2 regions of the Janthinobacterium sp. NFX145 genome follow, and region 1 is predicted to be linked to the other one. Evidence: riboswitches for the same ligand, from Rfam matches in the RefSeq annotation. Region 1 holds a riboswitch; the other holds the start of a gene.
What was found. Region 1 has a riboswitch for thiamine pyrophosphate ahead of ACPJXG_RS08835 (TonB-dependent siderophore receptor). Riboswitches for the same ligand answer to the same signal wherever they lie in the genome.

Region 2: linked by a shared signal. The riboswitch ahead of thiC (phosphomethylpyrimidine synthase ThiC) and the one ahead of ACPJXG_RS08835 (TonB-dependent siderophore receptor) in region 1 are both predicted to bind thiamine pyrophosphate.

Annotation. Positions count from the first base shown of each region.
Region 1 covers NZ_CP187360.1:1,982,717-1,990,490, reverse strand. The annotation lists gene ACPJXG_RS08870 (flagellar assembly protein A) at 1-54, opposite strand, end outside; gene ACPJXG_RS08865 (hypothetical protein) at 213-602, opposite strand; gene ompR (two-component system response regulator OmpR) at 866-1,567, shown strand; gene ACPJXG_RS08855 (sensor histidine kinase) at 1,581-2,939, shown strand; gene ACPJXG_RS08850 (Imm26 family immunity protein) at 2,982-3,461, opposite strand; gene ACPJXG_RS08845 (hypothetical protein) at 3,555-3,860, opposite strand; gene ACPJXG_RS08840 (iron-containing alcohol dehydrogenase) at 4,003-5,160, shown strand; TPP riboswitch at 5,228-5,325, shown strand; gene ACPJXG_RS08835 (TonB-dependent siderophore receptor) at 5,411-7,576, shown strand; gene ACPJXG_RS08830 (AAA family ATPase) at 7,573-7,774, opposite strand, start outside.
Region 2 covers NZ_CP187360.1:5,471,871-5,479,644, reverse strand. The annotation lists gene ACPJXG_RS24525 (Crp/Fnr family transcriptional regulator) at 1-555, shown strand, start outside; gene ACPJXG_RS24520 (ATP-binding protein) at 600-2,504, shown strand; gene ACPJXG_RS24515 (response regulator) at 2,533-3,339, shown strand; gene ACPJXG_RS24510 (hypothetical protein) at 3,379-3,636, shown strand; TPP riboswitch at 3,721-3,836, shown strand; gene thiC (phosphomethylpyrimidine synthase ThiC) at 3,916-5,829, shown strand; gene thiS (sulfur carrier protein ThiS) at 5,850-6,053, shown strand; gene ACPJXG_RS24495 (thiazole synthase) at 6,069-6,866, shown strand; gene thiD (bifunctional hydroxymethylpyrimidine kinase/phosphomethylpyrimidine kinase) at 6,875-7,630, shown strand; gene thiE (thiamine phosphate synthase) at 7,641-7,774, shown strand, end outside.

The DNA.
Region 1 (7,774 bases):
CGGCAAGCCGCCTGCGGGGGCCGCATCCGGAACGCGTGTGTCGTCGTCGCTCACCACTTGCCTCCCCCAGCAACAATGTCAGAGAATTGCCTCATTGCGTTAGAACAATATCACGGGGCGGGGCCGTGTGCCTGACTGAGCAACAATGTTGGCGGCCAAATGCAAACAGGGCCACCTCTTGCGAGATGGCCCTGTCGGAGGGGGATGGATGCCTAGCGGCGCGGCGGATTCGAGTAAATGTCCTGGCCCACTTCGTTGATCTGGCGGCGCAGGTCGCGCCGTTCGTCGGGCGTCATGCGGCCCGTGCGGCGCGAAGCGTCGGCGCCTTCGTTGGCGCGGCGCTGCTCTTCGGCGCGCGTGTCGAAACTGCGTGCGTCACGCTGTTCGCGCAGTCGCGTATCATTGCTGTTGCTGCGCTGTACCTGCTCATACCGCTGGGCCTGCATTTGCTGCTGGTCGTCACGGCGTGGCGGCGGCTGGTTTTGCGCCGACGCCAGGCTGGCGGCAAACACGGAACAAATGGCAAATGCGGACAGCACAGTCGTACGTGCGGCGATAGCTGCGCTGGGAGCGGCGTGAATTTTTTTAGTAAAGATATTCATTGAGTTCCTCTTCCGCGATGCCGTATAAACTAAAGCTGATTTCCACTGTGGCCCCAGTGTATGATGCTTTACACGGTGCAGTAAGAGTAATTGGGTAAAGTTTGTAACACTTTGTAATGGGTCGCCACAGCCCCTTGCCGACGCCGCGCGAGGCGTTACTATAGCAACTAATATAAGATAACACGACACCCTAAATGACCACAACCTCCACTTCCGGCAGCAACACAACAACGCAATCGATTCACGGCCACCAGGCAAAAATCATGGTGGTCGATGACGATGTGCGCCTGCGCGACCTGCTGCGCCGCTACCTGACCGAACAGGGCTTCAATGTCTTCACGGCAGAGAGCGCAACGGCCATGAACAAACTGTGGCTGCGCGAACGCTACGATCTGCTGGTGCTCGACCTGATGCTGCCGGGCGAAGACGGCCTGTCGATCTGCCGCCGCCTGCGCGGCGCGGGCGACCAGACGCCAATCATCATGCTGACGGCCAAGGGCGAAGACGTGGATCGTATCGTGGGCCTGGAAATGGGTGCCGACGATTACCTGCCGAAACCGTTCAATCCGCGCGAGCTGGTGGCCCGCATCGGCGCCGTGCTGCGCCGCAAGGGTCCCGATGAAATCCCCGGCGCGCCGTCGGAAACGCCGCAAACCTTCGAGTTCGGCGACTTCGTGCTGGACCTGGGCACGCGTACCCTGAAAAAGAATGGCGAAACGGTGCCGCTGACGACGGGCGAGTTTTCTGTGCTGAAAGTGTTTGCCCGCCATGCGCGCCAGCCGCTGTCGCGCGAAAAATTGATGGAACTGGCGCGCGGCCGCGAATACGAAGTGTTCGACCGCAGCCTGGACGTGCAAATCTCGCGCCTGCGCAAACTGATCGAACCCGACCCGTCGAGTCCGCTGTTCATCCAGACCGTGTGGGGCCTCGGCTACGTTTTCATTCCGGACGGACAGCCGCGCTGATCGCAGGCGAGGCATGATGAAGCTTGTTCCCGATATCAGCCTGGCGCGGCTGAAAAGCGGCCTGTTCTGGCGCACCTTTTTGCTGCTGGGTACTTTGACCACCGTCAGCATGATCACCTGGATCGGCATGATTTCCGTCATCCAGCGCGAGCCGCAGGCGCAGCAGATTTCCGCCCAGATCATTTCCGTCGTCACCATCACGCATGCGGCATTGACGCACTCGGCGCCCGAGCTGCGCCGCGAGCTGCTGTTCGACCTCGTCAGCAATGAAGGCATCCGCATCTTCTCGCTGGAAGAGGACGACCGCATCGAGCCGCCGCCCGACAATTACCTGATGCCCGAGATCGAGGCGCAGGTGAAGGCCAAGCTGGGCAAGGACACGCGCTTTTCTGCGCGCGTCAACGGGGTGGCCGGCTTCTGGGTCAGCTTCAAGATCGACGACGACGAGTACTGGCTGATGCTGGACCGCGAGCGCCTGCGCGGCCTGACGGGCTTCCAGTGGCTGGGCTGGGCCAGCCTGGTGTCCCTGCTGTCCCTGCTGGGCGCGGCCATCATTTCCAGCCTGATCAATCTGCCGCTGTCGCGCCTGACGGCGGCCGCGCGCGACATCGCCAAGGGCAAGCAACCGGCGCCGCTGCCGGAAAAGGGCCCGATTGAAATCATCGAGGCGAACCGCAGCTTCAACCAGATGGTCGATGATTTAAAACAGGTGGAATCGGATCGCGCCGTGATTCTGGCCGGCATTTCGCACGATTTGCGCACGCCGCTGGCGCGCATGCAGCTGGAAGTGGAAATGGCGAACCTGTCGGACGAGGCGCGCGAAGGCATCCAGTCCGATATCGGACAGATGGACGCCATCATCGGCCAGTTCCTCGACTATGCCAAGCCGACGGAAGCGTCGAGCTTTACGGACGTCGACCTCAGTGGTTTGCTCAGCGACATGACGCGCGAAGCGATGCGCCTGCCGGACGTGAAGATCAACGCCAGCATCGCCGACGGCGCGCATGCGATGGGCAACCCCACGGACCTGCGCCGCGTATTGAACAACCTGATCGAGAATGCGCGCCGCTATGGCAAGACGCCCGGCAGCGACGTGACGGAAATCGACATCGCCTGCCAGGTACGCACCAGCCACGGCGCGAAAAAGGTGATCATCGAAGTGCAGGACCACGGCACGGGCGTGCCGGCGGAAAAGATCGAGCAGCTGATGAAGCCGTTCACCCGCCTCGACACGGCGCGCGGACAGGCGAATGGCGCCGGCCTGGGCCTGGCCATCGTCGACCGCGTGCTGCTGCGCCATGGCGCTGAATTACAGGTGCGCAACCGCGAAGGCGGCGGCCTGGCGTTTCAGATCAGCTTGCCGGCGGCGTAACCGGAACGAACGGGGACGGCGCAAATGTGCCGCCCCCTGCTTTCAAGCCGACGCCTGCTCCTGCGCCAGCAATTTATTCATCAGCAATTCCGTCGCCCCGTAGCCGTACAGGGAATCGCTTTCCATGCCCGGCGTATCGAAGGGAATCGATTCCTCGCGATTCAGCTTGGCAGGGTCGGCGTCCGCATAACTGGCACGCCAGGCACGCTGCAGGGATTCGTTGCGGCGGATAAAGGCCGGCATGGGCCAGTCGTCACGGTTCCAGTGGGGACTGTCGCCCAGCAGGGGCCAGCGCTCGTTGAGCAGGGCCATGTCGCCCGTACGCAGGCGGCGCACGGCCTGTTCCGGCCGCAAGCCTTCCAGCTCGTCCAGCGTGGGCAAGCAGTCGCGCTTCGGCCCGAACATATACGCCAGCATGATGCGCCCGGCAGGCGCCCTGCGCGCCACCACGCCGACGGCATAACCGCCGCCCGGCAGGGGCACGGCAAACCAGCTGCCTTCTCGGTATGGTAATGATTTCATTTCTGCAAACTCCCCCAAAATCGTGTTCGGGGCACAGTCTACGCGAAGCGATACGAAAGTGGCGCATGGTACGCCACGACAACAAACCAATAGTTACAATATTTTCTCGTCATAGTGATACTGGGCAACAATTGGCCCCGCCTTGAACAGCGCTTCCTTCATGGCCGTGTCCAGGCGCGCGTCGCGGCGGCGCATCCATTCGAGCAGCATGGCCGCTTCCTTGCGGCTGGTGTCGCCCGCATGCGCGAGCACGCGGCGCAGTTCCGGGTCCGTGCACGCCTCGAAGCGCTGGCTGTTCAGGTCCAGCGCCTGCAGCGCGGCGATGGTGGCGCCGATGGCGCGGTGCATGTCGAGCGCGGTGGCCGGCAAGCCGGATTCTTCCAGTGGGACGTTGGTCATGCGCATTCCTTTTCGCGTAGTGGTGACATCGGCTGCATTCTCCACCGCGCGGACGAAAAGCTCAAGCGTCCACGACACGTTTCCACCCGTTCGGCCATAATCATGGCTCAGCAACAGCCTAAACCCCAGCGGCAGGAGTCCCATGTTCAATTTCGACTTTTACAATCCGACGCAAATCCTTTTCGGCCAGGGCCAGATCGCCGCCATCACGGCGCTGATCCCGCCGCAGGCCAGAGTGCTCATGACATATGGCGGCGGCAGCATCCGGCAAAATGGCGTCTACGATGAAGTCAGGGCGGCGCTGGCCGGCCATACGGTGCTGGAATTTGCCGGCATCGAACCCAATCCCAGCTATGAAACCCTGATGCAGGCCGTGTCCATGGTGAAAAGCGAGCGCATCGATTTCCTGCTGGCCGTCGGCGGCGGCTCCGTGGTCGATGGCACCAAATTCATCGCCGCGGCCGCCCTGCACGAAGGCGAGGCGTGGGACATCCTGGCCAAGGGCGGCAAGATCGTCGAGGCCGCCCTGCCCTTCGGCACCGTATTGACGTTACCGGCCACGGGGTCCGAAATGAATGGTTCGGCCGTGATCACGCGCAAGGCGACGCAGGAAAAGCGCTCGTTCATGAGCCGCAAGGTGTATCCGAAATTCTCCGTGCTGGATCCGTCGAAGACCTTTACATTACCGCTGCGCCAGGTGGGCAATGGCGTCGTCGATGCGTTTGCGCATGTGATGGAGCAATACCTGACTTACCCTGTGAACGCGTCCGTGCAAGACCGCTTTGCCGAAGGCATTTTATTGACCCTGATCGAGGAAGGCCCGAAGGCGCTGTCGCACCCGGACGACTACGACGTGCGCGCCAACGTGATGTGGAGCGCCACCCTGGCCTTGAACGGCCTGATCGGCGTGGGCGTGCCGCAGGACTGGTCTACGCACGCCATCGGCCACGAATTGACGGCCTTGTACGAGCTCGACCATGCGCAGACCCTGGCCATTATCCTGCCCAGCATGCTGCGCGTGCGCAAGCAAGCCAAGCGCGCCAAGCTGCTGCAATATGCGGCCCGCGTGTGGGGCCTCGACGGCGGCGACGAGGATGGCCGCATCGAGGCCGCCATCGCGCGTACGGAATTTTTCTTCCGCCACATGGGCGTCAAGACGCGCCTGGCCGACTACGGCCTGAACCATGCCAGCGTGGACGCCGTCGTCTCCGCCCTCGACGCGCACGGCATGACGGCGCTGGGCGAACAGCGTGAAGTGACGCCCGCCGTCAGCCGCAAGGTGCTGGAACTGAGCCTGTAGATTCCATACACACTGTTGTAAAACGGTCAGCCGGGTGGGACAGCTGGCCGTGGTTCATGCTAAGCTGTCATTTCGCTAGGGGTCCTGGAGCAGTCATCCGGGTGAGAGATACCCTTCGTACCTGATCTGGATAATGCCAGCGAAGGAAAGCGCAAAGTACCTCCCTCCTTTGATAGCTCCTGCGTTGGCGCCAGCCGAACAAGCAGCCTGCCGTGCTCTTTACCGAGTCGGCTTGAACCACGAGCAATCTATGTCCACACCGAATTTATCCGTTTCTGTTTTGACCCTGGCGATCCTGCATGCGTTTGCCACGCCCGCCCTGGCCGCGAATGACACCGCCGAAGCCGTCGACCCGCAGGCGCAAAGCATGGCCGAAGTCGTCGTCACGGCCAGCAAGGCGCCGGCCGCCAGGCGCGCCTCCGTCGGCGGTTTTTCCGACGCGCCGCTGCTGCAGACGCCGGCGTCCGTCACCGTCATTTCGCAAAAAGACATGCAGGACTTGCAAATTCGCAATCTGAGCGATGCCGTCAAGCTCGACACCAGCATCAATGACGCCTACAACGCCGTCGGCTATGCGGAACAGTTTTCCATCCGCGGCTTCAAGCTCGACAACAATTCCAGCTACCGCAAGGAAGGCGTGGCCATTCCCGGCGACACGCAAATTCCGCTGGAAAACAAGGAACGCATCGAAGTACTGAAAGGCCTGGCCGGCTTGCAGGCAGGCGTGGCCGCGCCGGGCGGCGTGATCGACTTCATCGTCAAACGCCCGACCGCCGCGCCATTGCGCACCGTCACCGTGGAAACGCGCGAACGGGGTACCCTGTACGGCGCCGTCGACCTGGGCGGACGCCTGGAAGACACGCGCTTCGGCTACCGGGTCAACGTGGCGGCCGAACGCCTGCGCTCCTACATCAAGGGCGCGGACGGCAACCGTAAATTCATTTCCGGCGCCTTCGACTGGCAGATTTCGTCGCAGGCCCTGCTGCAACTCGATGCCGACTACCAGGACAAGGCGCAGGCGACGGCGCCCGGCTTCCAGCTGCTGAACAATACAACTTTGCCAACTGGCATCAGCGCCGACGCCATGCTCAACAAGCAACCGTGGACGCACCCGGTGGAAACCGTCACCAGCAACCTGGGCCTGCGCTTCCAGTACGCCTTCAATGAGGACTGGCACGCCACCGTGTCGGCCAACCAGCACTCGTTCAAGCGCGACGACTACACGGCCTTCCCGTACGGCTGCAGCGCGCAAGACCTGTACCCGGGCTTCTGCGGCAATGGCGACTACGACGTGTATGACTACCGCAGCCTGGGCGAGACGAAAAAGCCGCTGAGCGCGCAAGCCATGATCCAGGGCAAATTCGCCACCGGCTCGCTGCGCCATGAATTCACGGCCGGCGTCTCGACCTTCCGCCGCAAGGACCGCGCCGGCCTGTACGTGTACGACTGGGCTGGCGTGAGCAATATCTACCGCCCGCAGATCGTCGATATGTCGACCGGTGTGCAAGGCCCCGTGCGCCTGGTGCGCAAGGATACGGAAAACTCCGTCTTCGTGCAGGATATCGTCAGCCTGGCCCAAAACTGGAAGCTGCATGGCGGATTGCGCCATATCAATGTCGACGGCTACCAGTATGTGCTGAAAGCCGACACGGAAATCCGCGCCAAGCACGATTTCCTGCTGCCGAACGTCTCGCTCGTCTACACCCCGCTCGACAATCTGTCCGTGTATGCGGCCTATTCGCAGGGCATGGAACATGGCGGCACGGCCGACCGCAAGGCGGAGAACGCCAACGTGGAATTGTCGCCCAGCCGTTCGAAGCAGATCGAACTCGGCGTGAAAATGGATGTGACGCCGGACTTCATGGTGGCGGCCAGCCTGTTCCAGATCCGCAAGGGCCTGGAATTCAACCAGTACGTCGACAGCAGCAAGACCAGCTACAACTTCGTGCGCGAAGGCCAGGCCCAGCACCGTGGCCTGGAATTGTCGGCCCAGGGCAAGGCATCGTCCAGCCTGAGCCTGGGCGCGTCCGTGACGGCCCTGAACAGCCAGCAGTCAGGCACGGGCAATGCGGACCTCGATGGCAAGCGCGTGCCCAACGTGCCGGCCTTCAAGGCAGCCGTGCATGCGGACTACGCCGTGCAACAGGTGGCGGGCTTGAGCGTGAATGGCAGCTGGGAATATGCGGGCAAGAAAGCGTTTGAGTACAGCAACACGACCTTCGTGCCGTCGTACAACGTGTTCAACCTGGGCGCCGCGTACGCCACGCGCATCGCCGGCACGCGCGCCGTGCTGCGCGCCAGCGTCAACAACGTGGCCGACAAGTTCTACTGGCGCGACGTGACGCCGGAATCGGACGGCTATCTGTATCCGGGCGCCAGCCGCACATTCAAGGTCTCGGCGCAGTTCGACTTTTAATTGAAGGAAATGGCAGGCGCTGCAGCTAGCGCCTGCTGCAGCAAAGGCGTTGCCTGTTCCAGGCGCGCATCCAGGCTGTCGTGCAGCACGTGGTAGGCGATGCCGCGCGCGTCGAGCTCGTCGAGCAGGTAGCGGTAGATCAGCTGGCGCACGGCTTCCGACTCGCGCTGCAAGCCATCGGCCACCCACGGGCTGTCG
Region 2 (7,774 bases), 2.9 Mb from region 1:
ATTCACTACCTGCTGGAAAACGGCGGCTCGTCGGAAATTGCCGGCGTCGGCAATGAAGGCGTCGTGGGCGTGTCGCTGTTCATGGGCGGCAACTCGACGCCGAGCCGCGCCGTCGTGCAGACGGGCGGCGTCGGCTACCGGCTGAAGGCGCATTTGCTGATGGAAGAATTCGACCGCGCCGGTCCCGTCATGCGCTTGCTGCTGCGTTATACGCAAGCCTTGATCACGCAAATGTCGCAGACGGCCGTGTGCAACCGCCACCATACGGTGGAGCAACAATTGTGCCGCTGGCTGCTGCTGACCATGGACCGCCTGCCGAACCGCGAGCTGACCATGACGCAGGAGTTGATTGCCAACATGCTGGGCGTGCGCCGCGAAGGCGTGACGGAAGCGGCCGGGCGCTTGCAGACGCGGGGCTTCATTAGCTACCGTCGCGGCCATATTTCCGTGCTGGACCGCGCCGGCCTCGAAGGCCATGTGTGCGAATGCTATGGCGTGGTCAAAAAGGAATTCGCGCGCCTGTTGTCGGACGTGCGCCAGCGCCAGGCGCGCTGAATACCGCATCTTCTCTCTATCGTTGTCACAGCCCAGGCTACCTCATGCAATCTGTTGAAAACATTCCTCCGCGCGCGCCGTCGCGCTGGCCCATGGCGCTGGCGTTTTCGTTCAGCGCCATCGTGCTGCTGGCCATCGGCCTGCTGGCCTGGCGCGCGCCATTCGAAACGGCCTGCGTCATCGACGCGCTGGTCTTTTTGCTGCTGATGCTGCTCGTGGCGCTGTACCGGCGCACCCTGGCGGCCAGCCTGCCGCGCCAGCTGCTCAAGGCGGGCGCCTTGCAGGATGCGATTTTCAACAGCGCCAATTTCTCGTGCATCGCCACCGATGCGCAGGGCGTGATCCAGATTTTCAACGTGGGCGCCGAACGCATGCTCGGCTATGCGGCGAGCGATGTGGTCGACAGGCTGACGCCGGCCGGCATTTCCGATGCGCAAGAAATCGTCGCGCGCGCGGCTGCCCTCAGCGCCGAACTCGACAGGGTCATCACGCCCGGCGTGGAAGCGCTCGTGTTCAAGGCCACGCGCGGCATCGAAGACATTTATGAACTGACCTATATCCGCAAGGATGGCAGTCGTTTCCCCGCCATCGTCTCCGTGACGGCCTTGCGCGATGCGCAAAGCAAGGTCATCGGTTACTTGCTGATCGGCACGGACAACACGGCGCGCAAGCAGGTCGAGGCGGAACAGGCCTTGCTGGACCAGCGCCTGCAGGAGCAGCAGGCGTACACCCGTTCGCTGGTCGAGACCAACAATGCGGAGTTGAAGAAGGCGCGCCAGGTGGCGGAAAAGGCCAACCGCGCCAAGTCCGAATTCCTGTCGAGCATGAGCCACGAATTGCGCACGCCGCTCAATGCCGTGCTGGGCTTTGCGCAGCTGATGGCGTCCGATGTGCCGCCACCCACCGTGCCGCAGCAGCGCTCGATCGAACAGATCCTCAAGGGCGGCTGGTATCTCTTGCGTTTGATCAATGAAATCCTCGACCTGGCCATGATCGAATCGGGCAAGGTCACCTTGTCGCAGGAAGCCATGTCCTTGCTCGACGTGTTGCAGGATTGCCAGGCGATGATCGCGCCGCAGGCGGAAAAGCGCGGCATCCGCATGCAATTCCCCCGCTGCGGCGAAGCTTACTTCGTGCATGCGGACCGCACGCGCGTGAAACAGGTGATGGTCAACCTGCTGTCGAACGCCATCAAGTACAACCAGAGTGGCGGCGCCGTCACCGTCGACTGCAGCCAGCGTGGCGGCAAGGTGCGGGTCAGCGTGCGCGACAGCGGCGCCGGTCTCGATGCGGGCCAGGTGGCCCAGCTGTTCCAGCCCTTCAATCGCCTGGGACAGGAAAACAGCACGGAAGAGGGCACGGGCATCGGCCTCGTCGTCACCAAGCAGCTGGTCGAATTGATGGGTGGCACCATCGGCGTCGACAGCACGGTCGGCGTGGGCACCACGTTCTGGTTCGAGCTGGCCGCCAGCAGCGCGCCGGCCCTGGTGCTGGGCGATGGCGACGCGCTGCCGCAGGTGCAGGTGCCGCAGGAAAGCCAGCGCACCTTGCTGTACGTGGAAGACAATCCCGCCAATCTGGCGCTGGTGGAGCAATTGATCGCCCGCCGCAGCGATTTGAAATTGCTCACGGCCATCGATGCGCACCTGGGCATCGACCTGGCGCGCACGTATCAGCCGGACGTGATCCTGATGGACATCAACCTGCCCGGCATCAGCGGCTTTGGCGCCTTGCACATCCTGCATGACGACCCGCTGACGAGCCATATTCCCGTGATGGCCCTGTCTGCCAACGCCGTGCCGCGCGACATCGAGAAAGGCCTGGAAGCGGGCTTCTTCCGCTACCTGACCAAGCCGATCAAGGTCGTCGAATTCATGGATGCGCTCGACGTGGCCCTGCACCATGCGGCCGCGCACGGCCTGGCCGACGACATTCACGCAGTACGCTAATTCAGCATTTATTTTTAGGAATACCGCCATGCTTCAAGCCACCGAGATTCTGAACGCCAGCATCCTCATCGTCGATGACCAGGAGGCCAATGTCATGCTGCTGGAACAGGTGCTGCGCAATGCCGGTTATACGCGCATCACGTCCACCATGGACCCGCAAGCCGTGCAGGCGCTGCACCAGCAGCACCGCTACGACCTGATCCTGCTCGACTTGCAGATGCCCGAAATGGATGGTTTTGAAGTCATGGAAGGCTTGCGCGACATCGAAGCGGGCAGCTATCTGCCCGTGCTGGTGATCACTGCCCAGCCCGGCCACAAGCTGCGCGCGCTGCAAGCGGGCGCCAAGGACTTCGTCAGCAAGCCCTTCGACCTGGTGGAAGTAAAAACGCGCATCCACAACATGCTGGAAGTGCGCCTGCTGTACCAGAAGCTGGCCGAATACAACAAGTCGCTGGAACAGATGGTGGAAGAGCGCACGGCGGAGTTGCGCGAAAGCGAAGCGCGCTTCCAGCGCTTCACGGAACTGTCGTCCGACTGGTACTGGGAACAGGATGCGCAGGGCAACCTGACGCGCTTTTCCGGCCCCGTGGCTGAAATGCTGGGCATCGGCAGCGAGGAAGAGCCGCAGCGCTGGAATGCCACCGAGCGCGCCTTACTCGACGCAAAAATTGCCGCGCGCGAACCGTTTCTCGATTTCATCTACAGCCGCGCCAACCTCGACGGCAGCACGCAGTATCTGCAAGTGAGCGGCGAGCCGATGTTCGACAATGGCAGCCGCTTCATCGGCTACCGCGGCATCGGCCTCGATGTCACGGAGCGCCATCGCATTGCCTGATTTATACTGGCTGCTATCCATATCCACAAGGAAAGCATCATGGCTGATAAATTACCACCGCAATACTGGTTCCCCGCCAAGACCTATGGCTGGGGCTGGGGCTTGCCCATCACGTGGCAAGGCTGGCTGGTCTTTTTGAGCGCGCTGGCGCTGTTCGCCTGCGGCGCCTTCCTGTTCCCGCCGCAAACCATGCTGGTGGGCTACATCGTCTATGAAGTGGCCATCGTTGCCGCGCTCATTTTCATCTGCCAACTGAAGGGTGAACCGACCAGCTGGCGCTGGGGCAAGAAGAAGTAAGGGCGATGTACAAAGACGACACCTGCAAGAAATCATCTGGCCGCGCGGCGTGAACCGCGTATAATTGGCTCGCTGCCGCAAGGCGGCAAACGCTAGGGGTCCTGCATTTCGCTGTGGAAACACGGTGCAAGCGCGGGTGAGAAATACCCTCCGAACCTGATCTGGATAATGCCAGCGAAGGGAAGCTTTAGGATGAACGCACCCCGCTTTTCCGCGTGCGTAATTCCGAACCTCCTTAGCTGGCTCCAGGCTTAAAAATAGTCTAGCCAAGGAGCCAAAATGAACGCCAACCCGAAATTCCTCTCCGCCACCGCCACGGTCGACGAAGCCGCCATCGCGCCGCTGCCCAATTCGCGCAAGATCTATGTTGAAGGCAGCCGTCCCGACATCCGCGTGCCCATGCGCGAGATCAGCCAGTCCGACACGGAAGCGTCGTTCGGCGGCGAAAAGAATCCGCCGATCTACGTCTACGACACCTCCGGCCCGTACACGGACCCGGACGTGCAGATCGATATCCGCTCGGGCCTCGATACGCCGCGCCTGCCGTGGATCATGGAGCGTGCCGACACGGAAGAATTGTCCGGCCCGACCTCCGATTACGGTATCGCCCGCCTGGCGGACCCGAAACTGGCCGAGCTGCGTTTCAACTTGCACCGCAAGCCGCGCCGCGCCATTGCCGGCAAGAACGTGACGCAAATGCATTACGCGAGGCGCGGTATTATTACGCCGGAAATGGAATTCGTCGCCATCCGCGAAAACATGCGCCGCCAGGAATATTTGCGCGAGCTGAAAGCCTCCAGCCCCATGGGCGAGCGCCTGGCCGACCTGATGGGCCGCCAGCATCCGGGCCAGTCGTTCGGCGCCAGCATTCCGTTTGACATCACGCCTGAATTCGTGCGCGAGGAAATCGCCCGCGGCCGCGCCATCATTCCCGCCAACATCAATCACCCGGAAGTCGAGCCGATGATTATCGGCCGCAATTTCCTGGTGAAAATCAACGCGAATATCGGCAATTCCGCCGTCACCTCGTCGATTGGCGAGGAAGTGGAAAAGATGACCTGGGCCATCCGCTGGGGCGGCGACAACGTGATGGACCTGTCCACCGGCAAGCACATCCACGAAACGCGCGAATGGATCGTGCGCAATAGCCCCGTGCCGATCGGCACCGTGCCCATCTACCAGGCCTTGGAAAAGGTCAATGGCAAGGCCGAAGATTTAACTTGGGAAATCTTCCGCGACACCCTGATCGAGCAGGCCGAGCAGGGCGTCGATTACTTCACCATCCACGCGGGCGTGCTGCTGCGCTATGTGCCGATGACGGCCAAGCGCCTGACGGGCATCGTCTCGCGCGGCGGCTCCATCATGGCGAAATGGTGTCTGGCCCATCACCAGGAATCGTTCCTGTACACGCATTTCGAAGACATCTGCGAAATCATGAAGGCGTACGACGTGTCGTTTTCGCTGGGCGACGGCTTGCGCCCCGGCTCCATCTATGACGCCAACGACGAGGCGCAGCTGGGCGAACTGAAAACCCTGGGCGAGCTGACGCAAGTTGCGTGGAAGCACGACGTGCAGGTAATGATCGAGGGGCCGGGCCACGTGCCTATGCAGTTGATCAAGGAAAACATGGACTTGCAGCTGGAGCAGTGCGGCGAAGCGCCGTTCTATACGCTGGGGCCGCTGACGACCGATATCGCACCCGGCTACGACCACATCACCTCGGGCATCGGCGCGGCCATGATCGGCTGGTATGGCACGGCCATGCTGTGCTACGTGACGCCGAAGGAACACCTGGGCCTGCCCAACAAGGCCGATGTGAAAGACGGCATCATCACCTACAAGATTGCGGCGCACGCGGCCGATCTGGCGAAGGGCCATCCGGGCGCGCAAATCCGCGACAACGCCCTGTCGAAAGCCCGCTTTGAATTTCGCTGGGATGACCAGTTCAATATCGGCCTGGACCCGGACAAGGCGCGTGAATTCCACGATGAAACCCTACCCAAGGATTCGGCCAAGGTGGCGCATTTCTGCTCCATGTGCGGCCCGCATTTCTGCTCGATGAAGATCACGCAGGAAGTGCGCGAATACGCGGCCGGCATGGGCATCGCGGAAGACAAGGCGCTCAAGCAGGGCATGGAAATCAAGGCCATCGAATTCATCAAGAACGGCGCCGAGCTGTACCGCAAGGTCTGAAGGAGAGCGTGATGCCTGCATTGATATCCATCACGCTCAACGGCGCACCGCACAAGGTGCCGCCGGGGCAAACCCTCGATCAATTGATCGCCGCACTGTCGCTGGAAAACCAGGCGCTGGCGCTGGCCGTCAACCGCAACGTCGTGCCGCGCAAGGCGTGGCCGGGACAGGTCTTGCAGACGCAAGACCAGGTTGAGATCGTACGCGCCATCGGCGGCGGCTAGACTAAGGAAAAAGCAATGACAAGTAATAATAACAACGACGACCTGCTGACCATCGCAGGCAAACAGTATCAATCGCGCTTGCTGGTCGGTAGCGGCAAGTACAAGGATTTGCCGCAGACGCGCGAAGCGACGGATGCGGCCGAGGCGCAGATCATCACGGTGGCGATCCGCAGGGTGAATATCGGGCAAGACCCGAACGCGCCCAGCCTGCTCGATGTCGTGCCACCGGACCAGTACACGATTTTGCCGAACACGGCCGGCTGCTACAACGCGAAAGACGCCGTCTACACCCTGCAACTGGCGCGCGAGCTCTTGGGTGGGCGCAATCTGGTGAAACTCGAAGTGCTGGGTGACGAAAAGACCCTGTTTCCGCATATGCCGGAAACCTTGATTGCGGCCGAAGCGCTGGTCAAGGATGGCTTTGACGTGATGGTCTACTGCAGCGACGACCCGATCCAGGCGAAGATTCTGGAAGACATCGGCTGCGTGGCCGTCATGCCGCTCGCGTCCCTGATCGGCTCGGGCATGGGCATTTTGAATCCGTGGAACTTGTCGCTGATCATCGACCAGGCGAAAGTGCCCGTGCTCGTCGATGCCGGCGTGGGTACGGCGTCGGATGCGGCCATTGCCATGGAACTCGGTTGCGATGGCGTGCTGATGAATACAGCCATTGCCGGCGCGCGCGACCCCGTGCGCATGGCGCATGCGATGAAGCTGGCCGTGCGGGCCGGGCGCGAAGCATTCCTGGCGGGCCGCATGCCGCGCAAATTTGCCGCCTCGCCATCGTCGCCGATGGCGGGCCGCCTGGCGTGATGATGCCGATGCGCCACACTGTGCTCGTGTTTGCCGGCGCCGACCCATCGGGTGGCGCCGGCATCGCCGCCGATATCGTGGCCATTGCCGCGCAGGGCGCGCATGCCTTGCCCGTCATCACGGCTTTGACGGTGCAGGACAACGACAGGGTTTTTGGCGTGCAGGCGGTGGCACCGGAGCTATTGCGCCGGCAGGCGCTGGCGCTGATCGACAAGATGGCGATTCATGCCGTCAAGATCGGCATTCCCGGCAGCGCCGCGAATGCGGCCGTCATTGCGCAGCTGATCGCGCAAATGCGGCAGGCGCGGCCCGATTTGCCCGTGGTGCTCGACCCCGTGCTGGCCAGCGGCCATGGCGACGTGCTCAGCCGGGACGACGCCGTGCTGGCGCTGGCGCCCTTGTTGCCGGTGACGACCGTCATCGTACCGAACGGGCCGGAAGCGCTGGCCCTGGGTGGCGCAGAAAACCTGCGCACGCAAGGCTGTCGGAACGTGCTGGTGACGGGCGGCCATGGCGATGGCGAGACGATCGTCAACCGCTGGGTCGATGGTGAGGGCAGGGAGCGCGAGTGGCGCTGGCCCCGTCTTCCCGGCGAATTTCACGGCAGCGGCTGCACTCTGGCGTCCGCCATCGCGGCGCGCCTGGCATTGGGCCAGGCATTGCCCGAAGCGCTGGATCTGGCGCAACGCTATTGCCATGCGGCCTTGGCCGGCGCGTATGCGATTGCGCCAGGTCAACTCATGCCGCAACGATTCATTCAATAAGGAAAACATCATGCGTGGACTGTATCTGGTCACCCCGAACTGGGACGACACCGACCGCCTGCTCGACGTGAGCGAGCAAGCCTTGCAGGAAGGCGTGGCCCTGCTGCAATACCGCCACAAGAGCGCCGAGGCGGAGCAGCGGCG